Regions from separate parts of the Marinobacter apostichopi genome, predicted to be linked through region 2. Evidence: predicted binding sites of a transcription regulator. Region 2 holds the regulator's gene; the other holds the start of a gene.
What was found. Region 2 encodes sigma-54, which starts transcription at its own class of promoters, with help from an activator protein. Its sites were predicted from a motif close to ANTGGCATNNANNTTGCTNT; they were not measured.
Positions count from the first base shown of each region.

Region 1: the regulator sigma-54 is predicted to act here: its motif matches at 1,989-2,008, upstream of glnA (glutamate--ammonia ligase).

Region 1 covers NZ_AP028070.1:699,365-705,865, forward strand. The annotation lists gene QUE89_RS03200 (DUF4124 domain-containing protein) at 1-238, opposite strand, end outside; gene glnA (glutamate--ammonia ligase) at 432-1,835, opposite strand; gene typA (translational GTPase TypA) at 2,380-4,191, shown strand; gene pip (prolyl aminopeptidase) at 4,290-5,252, shown strand; gene dtd (D-aminoacyl-tRNA deacylase) at 5,345-5,794, shown strand; gene QUE89_RS03225 (porin) at 6,314-6,501, shown strand, end outside.
Region 2 covers NZ_AP028070.1:2,632,242-2,638,742, forward strand. The annotation lists gene lptA (lipopolysaccharide transport periplasmic protein LptA) at 1-326, shown strand, start outside; gene lptB (LPS export ABC transporter ATP-binding protein) at 304-1,029, shown strand; gene QUE89_RS12100 (RNA polymerase factor sigma-54) at 1,192-2,718, shown strand; gene hpf (ribosome hibernation promoting factor) at 2,830-3,138, shown strand; gene ptsN (PTS IIA-like nitrogen regulatory protein PtsN) at 3,225-3,695, shown strand; gene rapZ (RNase adapter RapZ) at 3,733-4,617, shown strand; gene QUE89_RS12120 (HPr family phosphocarrier protein) at 4,625-4,894, shown strand; gene mgtE (magnesium transporter) at 5,022-6,383, shown strand; gene yjgA (ribosome biogenesis factor YjgA) at 6,416-6,501, shown strand, end outside.

The DNA of each region.
Region 1 (6,501 bases), 1.8 Mb from region 2:
CGTACACCGAGCCTTCGCGTTTGACCTCTTCGCGCAGTTTGTCGGTTTCGCGCACATTTTGGGGCTTAGGTAGGGTCACGGTGGTAACTGGCTTGACCTCTACGGCTTCGGAGCCCTTGGACGGTTCGTCGGAGAAGGTAACATTGCCATTGGCATCCACATTTCGGTAAACCTCTGCGACCGTGGGGCCAGTGAGCAGGATCAGGGCTGCGGCGAATAGTCCGGTCCTTGGTTTCATAAGCACACCTGTGTTGATGTTTTATTCGATTATCTGCGGCCCCCGACGTCATTTCAACGCCCCTGAGGCAGGTTGTTAGTTACATATCGTTAAGAACGGCAGACACTTCTAATTAGGCCATAAAAAAGCCCCGCACTGGGCGGGGCTTCGTCACAAACCGAAGCTTCCGGTTTGTTCTAGCAGAGCGGACTGCTTAGCAAGAGTAGTACAGCTCGAACTCGACCGGGTGAGTGGTCATGTTCAGGCGCTCTACTTCACCGCGCTTCAGGTCCACGTAGCCCTGAATCATGTCTTCAGTGAAGACGCCGCCACGGGTCAGGAACTCGTGGTCTGCTTCCAGGCAATCCAGTGCTTCGGCCAGAGTTTCGGCAACAACCGGAATGTTCAGTGCTTCTTCCTTCGGCAGGTCGTACAGATCCTTGTCCATGGCATCGCCTGGGTGGATCTTGTTCTGAATGCCGTCCAGACCAGCCATCATCAGGGCCGCGAAGGCCAGGTACGGGTTGGCAGAGGCGTCCGGGAAGCGTACTTCGATACGACGTGCTTTCGGGCTGTTCACGTACGGAATACGGATGGAAGCAGAGCGGTTACGGGCAGAGTAGGCCAGCATAACCGGAGCTTCGAAACCCGGAACCAGACGCTTGTAAGAGTTGGTGGAGCTGTTGGTGAAGGCGTTGATGGCCTTGGCGTGCTTGATAACACCACCAATGTAATACAGAGCCGCTTCGCTCAGGCCCGCGTAGCTGTCGCCGGCAAACAGGTTCTTGCCATCTTTGCTCAGGGACATGTGAACGTGCATGCCGGAACCGTTATCACCCACTACCGGCTTCGGCATGAAGGTGGCGGTCTTGCCGTAGGCATGGGCCACGTTGTGTACGCAGTACTTAAGGATTTGAACTTCGTCGGCTTTCTTGGTCAGGGTGTTGGCGCCAACACCGATTTCGCACTGGCCAGCTGTACCCACTTCGTGGTGGTGTACTTCGATTTCCAGGCCCATGGACTCCATGGCAGCACACATAGCGCCACGCAGGTCATGCAGGCTGTCTACCGGAGGAACCGGGAAGTAACCGCCTTTCACACCTGGGCGGTGGCCGATGTTGTTGCGGTCGAAATCTTCGCCAGAAACCCAGGCGGCTTCTTCGGAGTGCAGGGAATAGCCAGCACCTTTCATGTCCACTTCCCATTTGACCGAGTCAAATACGAAGAACTCAGGCTCCGGGCCGAACAGGGCGCCATCGGCGATGCCGGTAGACTTCAGGTACTCTTCAGCGCGACGTGCAACGGAACGCGGATCGCGCTCATAACCCTGCATGGTTGAAGGCTCAACGATGTCACAAGTGATGTTGAGGGTGGTTTCTTCGGTGAACGGGTCCAGGACGGAGCTGGAATCGTCTGGCATCAGAATCATGTCGGATTCGTTGATGCCTTTCCAGCCGGAGATTGAAGAACCGTCGAACATCTTGCCGTCTGCGAAGAAGTCTTCGTCCACCTCAGAGGCGGGCAGGGTAACGTGCTGCTCTTTACCGCGGCTGTCGGTGAAGCGCATGTCTACCCACTTCACTTCGTGTTCTTTGATCAGATCAATTGTCTTGGACATTGTGCATGCTCCGTTAGTTGTCCCGTTTTGACGGGCGTATACGTGTTCGTTTTGCCGGATCGTTCAGAATGACTGATGTCCGATCTTTTATTCAGGCATTGCAGCTTAGCAAAAGCTTTAGCCACTTACCTGCAAAATTCGGCTGACTTGGGTAAAGCAAGGCGCTTGCCAATTTTTGGGGCGTGCGCCAGAAGTGCACAGTGGTGCGGCCTGCGGCACTTTTATGGGGATTGTGGGGCGTTGTTCTGGCGGAAACCTCGTCGGCGCACGCACCAGAATAGTGCGCTATTGTCTGGCTGTGATCACCTTTGGTGCAGAGGCTTGACGCAGATATAGTCGTTTATCTGCATATAATCAGTGTGGACTTTTCGATATACTGCCCGCCGCCTCATTTGCTCCCGGACCTTTTCAGCTGGTTGGGACGCGCCGATGCCGCCCGGTATTGGACAATGGGTTCACTTTACGGATTTGAGACGGCATGTGAGAGGTTTTACCTCCTTAAGACCCTCTCAGGTCAAAGAAAGCATGCCGCAGGATTATAGTTGTGATTGAAAAGCTTCGTAATATCGCCATCATCGCGCACGTCGACCATGGTAAGACGACCCTCGTTGACAAACTGCTGCGCCAATCCGGCACGTTGGACCGAAAAGAGCTCGAAAACGAGCGCGTTATGGATTCCAACGATCAGGAAAAAGAGCGTGGTATCACCATTCTGGCCAAGAACACGGCCCTGAAATGGAATGAGTACGATATCAACATCGTCGACACCCCGGGCCACGCCGATTTTGGCGGCGAAGTGGAGCGGGTGATGAGCATGGTGGATTGCGTGCTGCTGGTGGTCGATTCTATCGATGGCCCGATGCCGCAGACCCGCTTTGTAACCCAGAAAGCATTCGCAGCAGGCCTGCGTCCAATCGTTGTGGTGAACAAAATTGACCGTCCGGGCGCACGTCCGGATTGGGTCGTTGATCAGGTGTTCGATCTGTTCGATGCCCTGGGTGCCACTGAAGAGCAACTGGACTTCCCGATTGTTTACGCCAGTGCCCTGAACGGCATCGCCGGTATGGACCACGAGAACCTGGACGACAACATGGATGCCGTATTCCAGGCCATCGTCGACCACGTACCTGCGCCGAACGTTGATATGGACGGCCCGTTCCAGATGCAGATCTCCCAGCTGGACTACAACAGCTTCCTGGGTGTAATCGGTATCGGCCGCATCGCGCGGGGTAAGGTCAAGACCAACTCGCCAGTGACCGCCATTGGCGCCGACGGCAAGAAGCGCAACGGTCGTATCCTCAAGATCATGGGTCACTCCGGTCTTCAGCGTGTTGAAGTTGATGAAGCCCAGGCGGGCGACATTGTTTGCGTCAGCGGTATGGATGAGCTGTTTATCTCCGATACCCTGTGTGATCAGTCTCAGGTTGAAGCGCTGCCGGCACTGACCGTAGACGAGCCGACCGTTTCCATGACATTCCAGGTCAACGACTCGCCCTTCGCTGGTAAAGAAGGCAAGTACGTGACCAGCCGCAACATTAAAGAGCGTCTGGAAAAAGAGCTGCTGCACAACGTAGCTCTGCGTGTGGAAGAAGGGGAGTCTGCCGACAAGTTCAAAGTGTCCGGTCGTGGCGAGCTGCACCTGTCGGTTCTGATCGAGAACATGCGTCGTGAGAACTTCGAGTTGGCGGTTGGCCGCCCGGAAGTAGTCATTCGCGAAGTTGACGGCGTGAAGCAGGAGCCGTACGAAAATGTCATCGTCGACATTGAAGAGCAGCACCAGGGTCCTGTCATGGAGCAGATGGGTCTGCGTAAAGGCGACCTGACCAACATGGTACCGGACGGTAAAGGGCGCATGCGTCTTGATTACACCATCCCGGCCCGTGGTCTGATTGGCTTCCGTAATACCTTCCTGACCATGACTTCAGGTACCGGTATCCTGACCTCCACCTTCAGCCATTACGGCCCGATCAAGGTCGGTGACGTCACCAGCCGCCAAAACGGTGTTCTGGTGTCCATGGCAACGGGTACGGCGCTGACTTATTCGCTGGAAACCCTGCAGAGTCGCGGCAAGCTGTTCCTGGATCCAGGTCAGGAAATCTATGAAGGTCAGTTGTGCGGCATTCACAGCCGTGACAACGACATGGTCATGAACCCGACCAAAGGCAAGAAGCTCGACAACATGCGTGCTTCCGGCAAGGACGAGGTTATTGGCCTGGTGCCGCCGATCAAGTTCACCCTTGAGCAGGCGCTCGAGTTCATCGACGACGACGAGCTGGTAGAGGTGACGCCCAAGTCCATCCGCCTGCGTAAGAAGTTGTTGACGGAGAACGAGCGTAAGCGCGCCAAGAAGAAGTAAATTCCAGCAGGAATTCCAAAAGGGGCGGATCAGGTTTGATCCGCCCCTTTTTGTTCATATCAGCTAAACTCCGGTTAAACCCTTTGCCGGATCGCGTCATGCTCACCCTCTATCCCGACATCAAGGCCAATGCCCGGCACCGCATTGCGGTGGATTCTCCCCATGAGCTTTACGTGGAAGAAAGTGGCAACCCGGAGGGCATCCCAGTGTTGGTGGTTCATGGTGGTCCCGGTGGCGGCTGTGAGGACTATCAGCGACGCTTCTTCGACGCCGAGCGCTTCCGCATCATCTTGATGGATCAGCGCGGGGCAGGGCGCTCCTCACCCTTGGCTGAGCTTGAGGGTAATAGCACGGACAAGCTCATCGAAGATATGGAAACGGTGCGCTCCTTTTTGGGTGTCGATAAGTGGCTGCTGTTTGGCGGCAGTTGGGGTTCTACACTCAGCCTGGTGTATGCCCAAGCGTACCCGGAGCGAGTCCTGGGCATGGTGCTGCGGGGCATCTTCCTGTGCCGTCCTCGCGATATTCAATGGTTTTATCAGGATGGCGCCAGCCGGGTATTTCCGGACTACTGGCAGGATTTTGAAACTCAGATACCCGTCGAAGAGCGGGGCGACATGGTCGCGGCCTATTACAAAAGACTAACCAGCGCTAACGAATTGGAACAAATTCAGGCCGCCAAGGCGTGGTCCGTCTGGGAGGGGCGCTGCGCTACATTGCACCCCAATCCACGGGTGGTAGAGCATTTTGGCCATCCGCACGTTGCCATCGCCCTGGCGCGTATCGAGTGCCATTACTTCATTAACCGGGCCTTCCTTGAACCGGATCAGATCGTGCGGGACGCGCACACCCTGGCTGACATTCCGGGCATCATTATCCACGGCCGCTACGACATGGTCTGCCCGCTGGACAATGCGCTCGCGCTCAGCAAAGCCTGGCCCGGGGCAGATCTTCGAATTATCCGGGACGCCGGGCATTCTGCCTCTGAACCCGCGATAGTTGATGCCCTGATTCGAGGGGTGGAAGAGGTTGTCGCCAAATCTGGAGAAAGTGCGAGCTAGTCGTACTTTTTGATGGTTGCGGTTCGTTAATCCTGCCGATAGACTCAGTAGCCATTCGACGTTCTCCCGCTTAACAATTCCTAGAGAAGTGCATGAAAGGGCTTATCCAGCGAGTATCGGAAGCCAATGTCGCCGTGAGCAATCAACAGGTTGGCGCCATCAGGAGGGGCCTGCTTCTGTTGTTAGGCGTTGAGCGTGGCGATGCGGATGCACAGGCCAGGGAGCTGTGCCGAAAGATACTGACCTACCGAGTGTTTCCCGATGACCAGGGCCGCATGAACCGGAGTCTGCTGGATACCGGAGGCGAGCTTCTTGTTGTCCCCCAATTTACCCTTGCTGCCGACACGGCCTCGGGCACACGCCCCGGTTTTTCTAGTGCGGCCGCTCCTGATTTGGCCGAAACGCTCTATCGCACGTTTATAACGACTGCACAGGCTGAGCTTGGCAGCGAGCGCGTAGCCGAGGGTAGGTTCGGTACGGATATGAAAGTTCAGTTGATAAATGACGGCCCGGTAACCTTCATGCTGGAGGTTAAGGGGTGAGTAAGATTTTGGTAAGAATGGTGCGCCGCACCATGATGAGGCGGATAGGGCCAGGGTGTATTTGAATGGTGCGCCCAACTGCGCTCCACCCGAGGATAAGAGATTCCGTCACAAGTTTGTCATTTTTAACAAATTGATTTTTAAGGGGTAAATAAAGCTTGGCCCCGATATTGTAAAAAGAATGTCAGCTGGCTTTTGAGTGCTGAATCGCATAAACACTTGCGTTTCTGGTGCAAAACGAGCTAAAAATGCAACGCTAAAAGTTTGCAAAAACAGGTAGCTTGTATTAAAACAGGTTCATCATGCAGGGCTTTAACAAAGACCTGTAAGTGACTGAGCTAAAAGACCTGCTGGGAAGCGGATCTTAATAACTAGAAGAAAAGTTATCCTGGATGTCATGAAACTGACATAGGGGTAATACAGAATCGGGCCTATCCAGCGAAGACTGGTATTGCCTTACAAAATCGGGACAAGAACCCGTCGCTAAAACCTGAGTTAACTCAAAAAGGAAGACGCAAAATGAAAAAAACGCTCATCGCATCCGCTATTGCAGCCGCGACCTTCTCTGGCTCCGCGCTGGCTATGGAGAGCGCCTCTGAACTGGCCGCACGCATGGATTCCATGCCGCAGGTTTACGGTAACATCCAGTACGTTGTATACCATGCCGACGTAAAGGGAGGCGAAAACGGCCTCGAGCACGCTGACAA
Region 2 (6,501 bases):
CCAATGGCCTGAGCCGCATTGAGGCCTCCGGCCAGCCGGCCCGCTACCAGCAGCCAACCCGGGACGGCGAGGGTGAAACCGACGCCCGTGCCCTCAACATCACCTGGTCCGCCAGCGAAGACCAACTGACCTTTGAAAGGGATGCCATCATTGAGCAGAATGGCAACCTGTTCCGGGGCGACGTCATTCATTATGATACCGTCCGCCGGGTTGTAACCGCGCAGGGTGGCGACACGAATACTGGTAGCGGCCGTGTCGAAATGGTCATCCAGCCACGCAGTACCAAAAGCAAACAGGGATCCGATGGCAGTTCTCAGAGCCAGTAACCTGGCAAAAAGCTACAAACACAAAAAGGTGGTGATTGACGTTTCGCTGGAGATCCGCAGCGGCGAAATCGTTGGTCTTCTCGGTCCCAACGGGGCCGGCAAGACCACCTGCTTTTACATGATTGTCGGGCTGGTGCCTGCTGATCGGGGCCGCATCACTATCGACAGCCAGGACATCACACCACTGCCGATGCATGGCCGCGCCCGCAAGGGTATCGGATACCTGCCCCAGGAAGCCTCGGTGTTTCGCAAACTGACCGTTCGTGACAACATCATGGCCATCCTGGAGACCCGCAAGGGCTTGAGCCGGACCGAACGGGTAAACAAGCTGGAAGAGCTTCTTGAAGAGTTTCACATTACCCACATTCGCGACAGCGTGGGTATGGCCCTGTCCGGCGGTGAACGCCGTCGTGTCGAGATCGCCCGCGCCCTGGCCATGGAGCCCGCGTTTATCCTGCTGGACGAACCCTTTGCCGGGGTCGACCCGATCTCGGTGAGCGATATCAAGCACATCATCCGCCACCTCCGGGACAAGGGCATCGGTGTGCTGATCACCGACCACAACGTGCGGGAAACCCTGGACATTTGTGAGACCGCCTACATTGTCTCCGGTGGTCACATTATTGCGTCCGGAAATTCTGAAACCATCCTGGCCAACCAGCAGGTGAAAGAAGTCTACCTGGGCAATGAATTCAGACTGTGACGCCAAGCATCCGATTGTGTTGGTGACTTTGAGCAAGTAAACTCGGCAAAGAACTTGCTAGGCTCTTTTGGGATGTCGGCAAGTGACGGCCACATAACGACTTTTTTATTGAACAGACCGCAACGCAGAGTGCTGACGAGTGACGGATCCTGAACCATGGTTATGAAAGCCTCCTTACAGTTAAAGCTGGGTCAAAGTCTGACCATGACACCCCAGCTGCAACAGGCGATCCGGCTTCTGCAGCTATCCACCCTGGATCTTCAGCAGGAAATTCAGCAGGCGCTGGAATCCAATCCCATGCTGGAAACCTCCGAGGACGACGACCAGGCGGAATCCCAGTCGACCGACGACAGCAACAGTCACGACGAGCCAGCCAGCGAAACAGCCTCGGAACCGGCTCCAGAGACCACCCCGGACTGGGACGAGTCCGAAAACGGGCCCGACTGGTCATCGGAGAATGAGATTCCGGATACCATCCCCGACGATCTGCCGGTCGACACCGCGTGGGACGATATCTATCAGTCAGCGCCGGCGACCTCCGCGCGCAATGACGACGAAAACGATCACGATTTCGAGACCCGCAACTCACCCACGGAAACCCTGCAGGACCACCTTGAGTGGCAGCTGAACCTGACTCCGTTGAGCGAGCGGGACCAGGCCATTGCCCATGCCCTGATGGATGCCGTGGACGAACGGGGTTACCTGACCAGCCCACCTGAGGACATCCACGCCGGGCTGCAAGATGATGCGGATGAAGACCCGGTTGAACTGGACGAGGTTGAAGCGGTGCTGCACCGCCTGCAGCATTTCGACCCCCCCGGCGTTTTTGCCCGTGACTTGCAGGAATGCCTGCTGATCCAGCTGAACCAGTTACCGCCAGAAACACCCTGGCTGTCCCAGGCCCGACTGGTGATCACCCACTACATCAATCTGCTGGGTAACCGCGACTACGCGCAATTACTGCGGCGCAGCCGGCTCAAAGAAGATCAATTGCGGGAGGTTCTGGCCCTCATCACTGGCCTGAACCCACGGCCCGGAGACGTGATCGATCGCGCCGAGCCTGATTACGTGATTCCGGATGTCATCGTGCGCAAACACAACGGCCGGTGGCGAGTTGAGTTAAATCCTGAAATTGCACCACGCATCCGCGTCAATGCAGGCTATGCTTCTCTTATAAGGCGCGCAGACAGCAGTGCCGACAACACCTACCTGCGTGATCAGCTGCAGGAAGCCAAATGGTTTATCAAGAGCCTGCAAAGCCGTAACGAAACCTTGCTTAAGGTGGCTACCCGAATCGTTGAACACCAGCAGGGCTTTCTGGATCACGGTGAAGAAGCCATGAAACCCTTGATCCTGTCGGATATTGCGCAGGCGGTGGAGATGCACGAGTCGACCATTTCCCGGGTCACGACACAAAAATACATGCATACGCCCCGGGGCATCTTTGAGCTGAAGTATTTTTTCTCGAGTCATGTCAGTACGGATGAAGGCGGGGAATGTTCATCGACCGCTATCCGTGCAATGATCAAGAAACTGATCGCAGCGGAAACGCCGAAAAAGCCGTTGAGCGATAGCAAAATTGCGGCCATGCTAGGGGATCAAGGAATCAAGGTGGCGCGGCGGACGGTAGCCAAGTACCGGGAGGCCATGCATATTCCACCCTCGAATGAGCGAAAAAGACTGGTTTAGGAGAGCCCTGCCCTCACAGGGGGCTCCCCCAGACCAAACTTTGGCGGCGCAGTGCGCGCCAGCCCTCAGCCCGACCCGTCTGGGCCGGCACGATGACAACAGGAGACGCCTATGCAACTCAACATTTCAGGCCACCACGTAGAACTGACTCCCGCACTGAAGGATTACGTCTCGGAAAAATTTGAGAAACTTGAACGCCACTTTGACCACATCAGTAATTGCCAGGTCACTTTGCAAGTGGAGAAAGTTCGTCAAATGGCAGAAGCGACGTTGCACGTGGTTGGTGGTGATATACACGCAAAGGCAGAAAACGAGGACATGTATGCGGCCATCGACGGGCTGATTGACAAACTGGACCGCCAGATCCTCAAGCACAAGGAAAAGAATGTAGACCGGATGCACGGCAACGGCGGTCGCTAGACGCCAGTTATCGTGCATGTCATCTCATCGCGCTGCGGCAAGGTTAACCTGCCGCAGCCTTTTTTTTACGGAATTGCAGTCGATTCATGAGCGACACATCCTTAACCATCGATAACATTCTTGCGCCAGAGCTGACCCAGTGCCGGGTCCCCGCTTCCAGTAAAAAGCGGGTGTTGGAATTCATCGCCGAACAGATTCACCAGCATAACGGCACTCTCAGCGAGACTCAGATTTTCAATAATCTGATTGGGCGGGAGCGTCTGGGCAGCACCGGCATTGGCCAAGGCATTGCCATTCCCCACTGTCGGCTGGAAGGGCTTGATCATGTGGTGGGCGTTTTGCTGACGCTGGAAGAGAGCATTGAGTTTGATGCCATCGACAACCAACCTGTCGATCTGGTGTTTGCCCTGGTCGTGCCCAAAGAGGCCACCAGCGAGCATCTGGAACTGCTGAGCCAGTTGGCGGAAAAATTCAATGAACGCGCATTCTGCGACCGGCTTCGCCAGTGCGAGGATGCCGCAACACTATACAAGCGTATGACGGCGGCGACCGAGTAAGCCAAATTCTGGAGACGGTATTGGAGAGTGTGAGCGTATGAAACTGATTATCGTAAGTGGCAGGTCCGGCTCCGGTAAGAGTACGGCACTGCACGTCCTTGAGGACCTCGGTTACTACTGCATCGATAATCTTCCCATTGGCCTGCTGTTCCCGCTCACCCATGAGGCAACCACCAAGAGCTCGCCTGGGCGTCTCAGTAAGATGGCAGTCAGCATCGACGCCCGCAACCTCTCTGCCGAGCTGGCCAACTTTGAAGACATTTACCGCCAGCTTCAGAACACCGGTGTCACCGTTGAGGTCATTTTTCTCGATGCCGACGAACAGTCACTGCTCCAGCGCTTCCACGCCACCCGGCGCAAGCACCCCCTGAGCGATGACAAGACCTCGCTTCGTGAGGCCATCACCAACGAAAAGAAACTGCTGGAGCCTTTGTCCAAGCTGTCCGACCTATATGTGAACACCACCGGCATGTCCATGTACGAGTTGCGGGATATGGTGAAGCAGCGCGTGGTTGGCCGGAAAGACCAGGAGTTGGCGCTACTGTTCCAGTCGTTCGGGTTCAAGCACGGGGTTCCGCTGGATTCCGACTACGTCTTCGACGTCCGCTGCTTGCCTAACCCCTACTGGGACACCAGCTTGCGCAAATTCGTCGGCACTGACCAGCCGGTAATCGACTTTCTGGAGAAAGAACCGGCCAGCCGCAAGATGATTGATGACCTGATAGCCTTTCTGGAATCCTGGCTGCCCTCTTTCGCCGACAGCAATCGCAGCTACATGACCATTTCCATCGGATGCACCGGCGGCCAGCACCGCTCGGTATACGTCAGCGAACAGCTTTGCGCGCATTTCCGTAACAGCTACACCAATGTTCAGGTCCGGCACACCGAACTACCGCATCTGCAAACTCGCGGAGAGATCTGAGCCCATCATGATTCGTCGCCCCATCACCATCATCAACAAACTGGGACTGCATGCCCGGGCAACCGCCAAGCTGGTTGCCACGGCCTCAGAGTTCGACAGCAGCGTACGAATCAACGGCAAGGGTCGGGATGTGGACGCCAAGAACATCATGCAGGTAATGATGCTGGCGGCCAGCCAGGGCACAGACGTGGAACTGATTGCCGACGGGCCGGACGAAGAGGCCGCCATCGAAGCACTGACAACGTTGATCAACGACTATTTTGGCGAGGGCGAATAGCCTTCCGTTGTCTCATTCTTCCCTCTACCCTTCTGCGTTGTTCTCTGCGGGATTCACCTACAACTCTTCCTGACCTATACGCCCTAACTCCGCTATAATACAGGCGTTTTCTGACTGTGGGTGATCCATGACCGATATTCTGGAAAAAAGCCAGGCCCGCCAAAGGCTCCGCTCCCTGAGCGAGGCCCTGGACAGTGGTGCCCTGAAACAGGTTGCCCGAATTCTGAATGGCGGCCTTAGCCCCAGTGATATCGCCCACCTGCTGGAGTCTTCCCCTCCCCGTCAGCGCGCCCTGCTCTGGAATCTGGTTGATAAGCAGCTGGAAGGGGAAGTTCTCCAGTATCTCAGCGACGATATTCGTGGCTACTTCCTGAGCCAGCTAAACGCCCAGGAACTGGCGGATATTATCGAGGATTTTGAGTCAGACGATCTCGCTGACTTGCTCCAGCAGCTGCCGGATACAGTGATCCAGGAAGTCCTGGACACCATGGACGAGCAGGATCGCCAGCGCGTCGAGGAAGTGCTTTCCTATCCGGAAGACACGGCCGGCGGCCTGATGAACACCGACACCATCACGGTGCGTCCGGACATCAGTATCGACGTTGTACTGCGCTACCTGCGCCGACACCGTTCGCTGCCCCCCATGACCGACAGTCTGATTGTGGTCAGCCGACGGGACGAGTTTATCGGCATGTTGCCGATCACCAAGATGCTGGTATCCAACCCGGCATCCACGGTGCGGGAAGTGATGGACACCGACATCGAACCCATCCCGGTCACCCTGTCCGACACCAAGGTAGCCACCCTGTTCGAGCGCTACGACCTGATCTCGGCACCGGTGGTGAACGAAGACGGCAGACTGCTGGGCCGGATCACCATCGATGACGTGGTCGATGTTATTCGTGAAGACGCCGATCACTCGCTGATGAGTATGGCTGGTCTCGATGAAGACGAAGACACCTTTGCACCGGTCTGGAAAACCACGCGTCGTCGGGCAGTATGGCTTGGCATTAACCTGATCACCGCTTTCATTGCCTCAGGGGTTATTGGCCTGTTTGAAGAAACCATCACCAAGGTGGTGGCACTGGCCGTTCTGATGCCTATTGTGGCGAGCATGGGTGGCATCGCCGGTAGTCAGACCCTGACTCTGGTGATTCGAGGCATGGCCGTAGGCCAGATAAGCGGAGCCAATGTGGGCTGGCTGCTGAATCGGGAATTCATGTCTGGCGCCCTCAATGGTGTATTCTGGGCACTGGTCGTTGCTACGGCAGCCGCTACCTGGTTCCAGGACATACTCATTGGCGCCATCATAGCAGCGGCATTGATCATTAACCTGGTGGCTGCGGCGCTGGTGGGAACGGTGTTACCGCTGTTCCTGAAATCACGCAACATTGACCCGGCGTTAGCAGGCAGCGTTATTCTGACAACGGTTACCGATGTGGTTGGCTTTATGTCTTTTCTTGGCCTCGCCACGATATTTTACGCGTAACCGACGCACTACCGAACATCACTGGATTTACCATGACTCAGCACGACCAGTACGACGACGAAGACGAATTTGGCAAGAGCAAATCTCAGCTCAAACGGGAAATGCACGCCCTACAGGA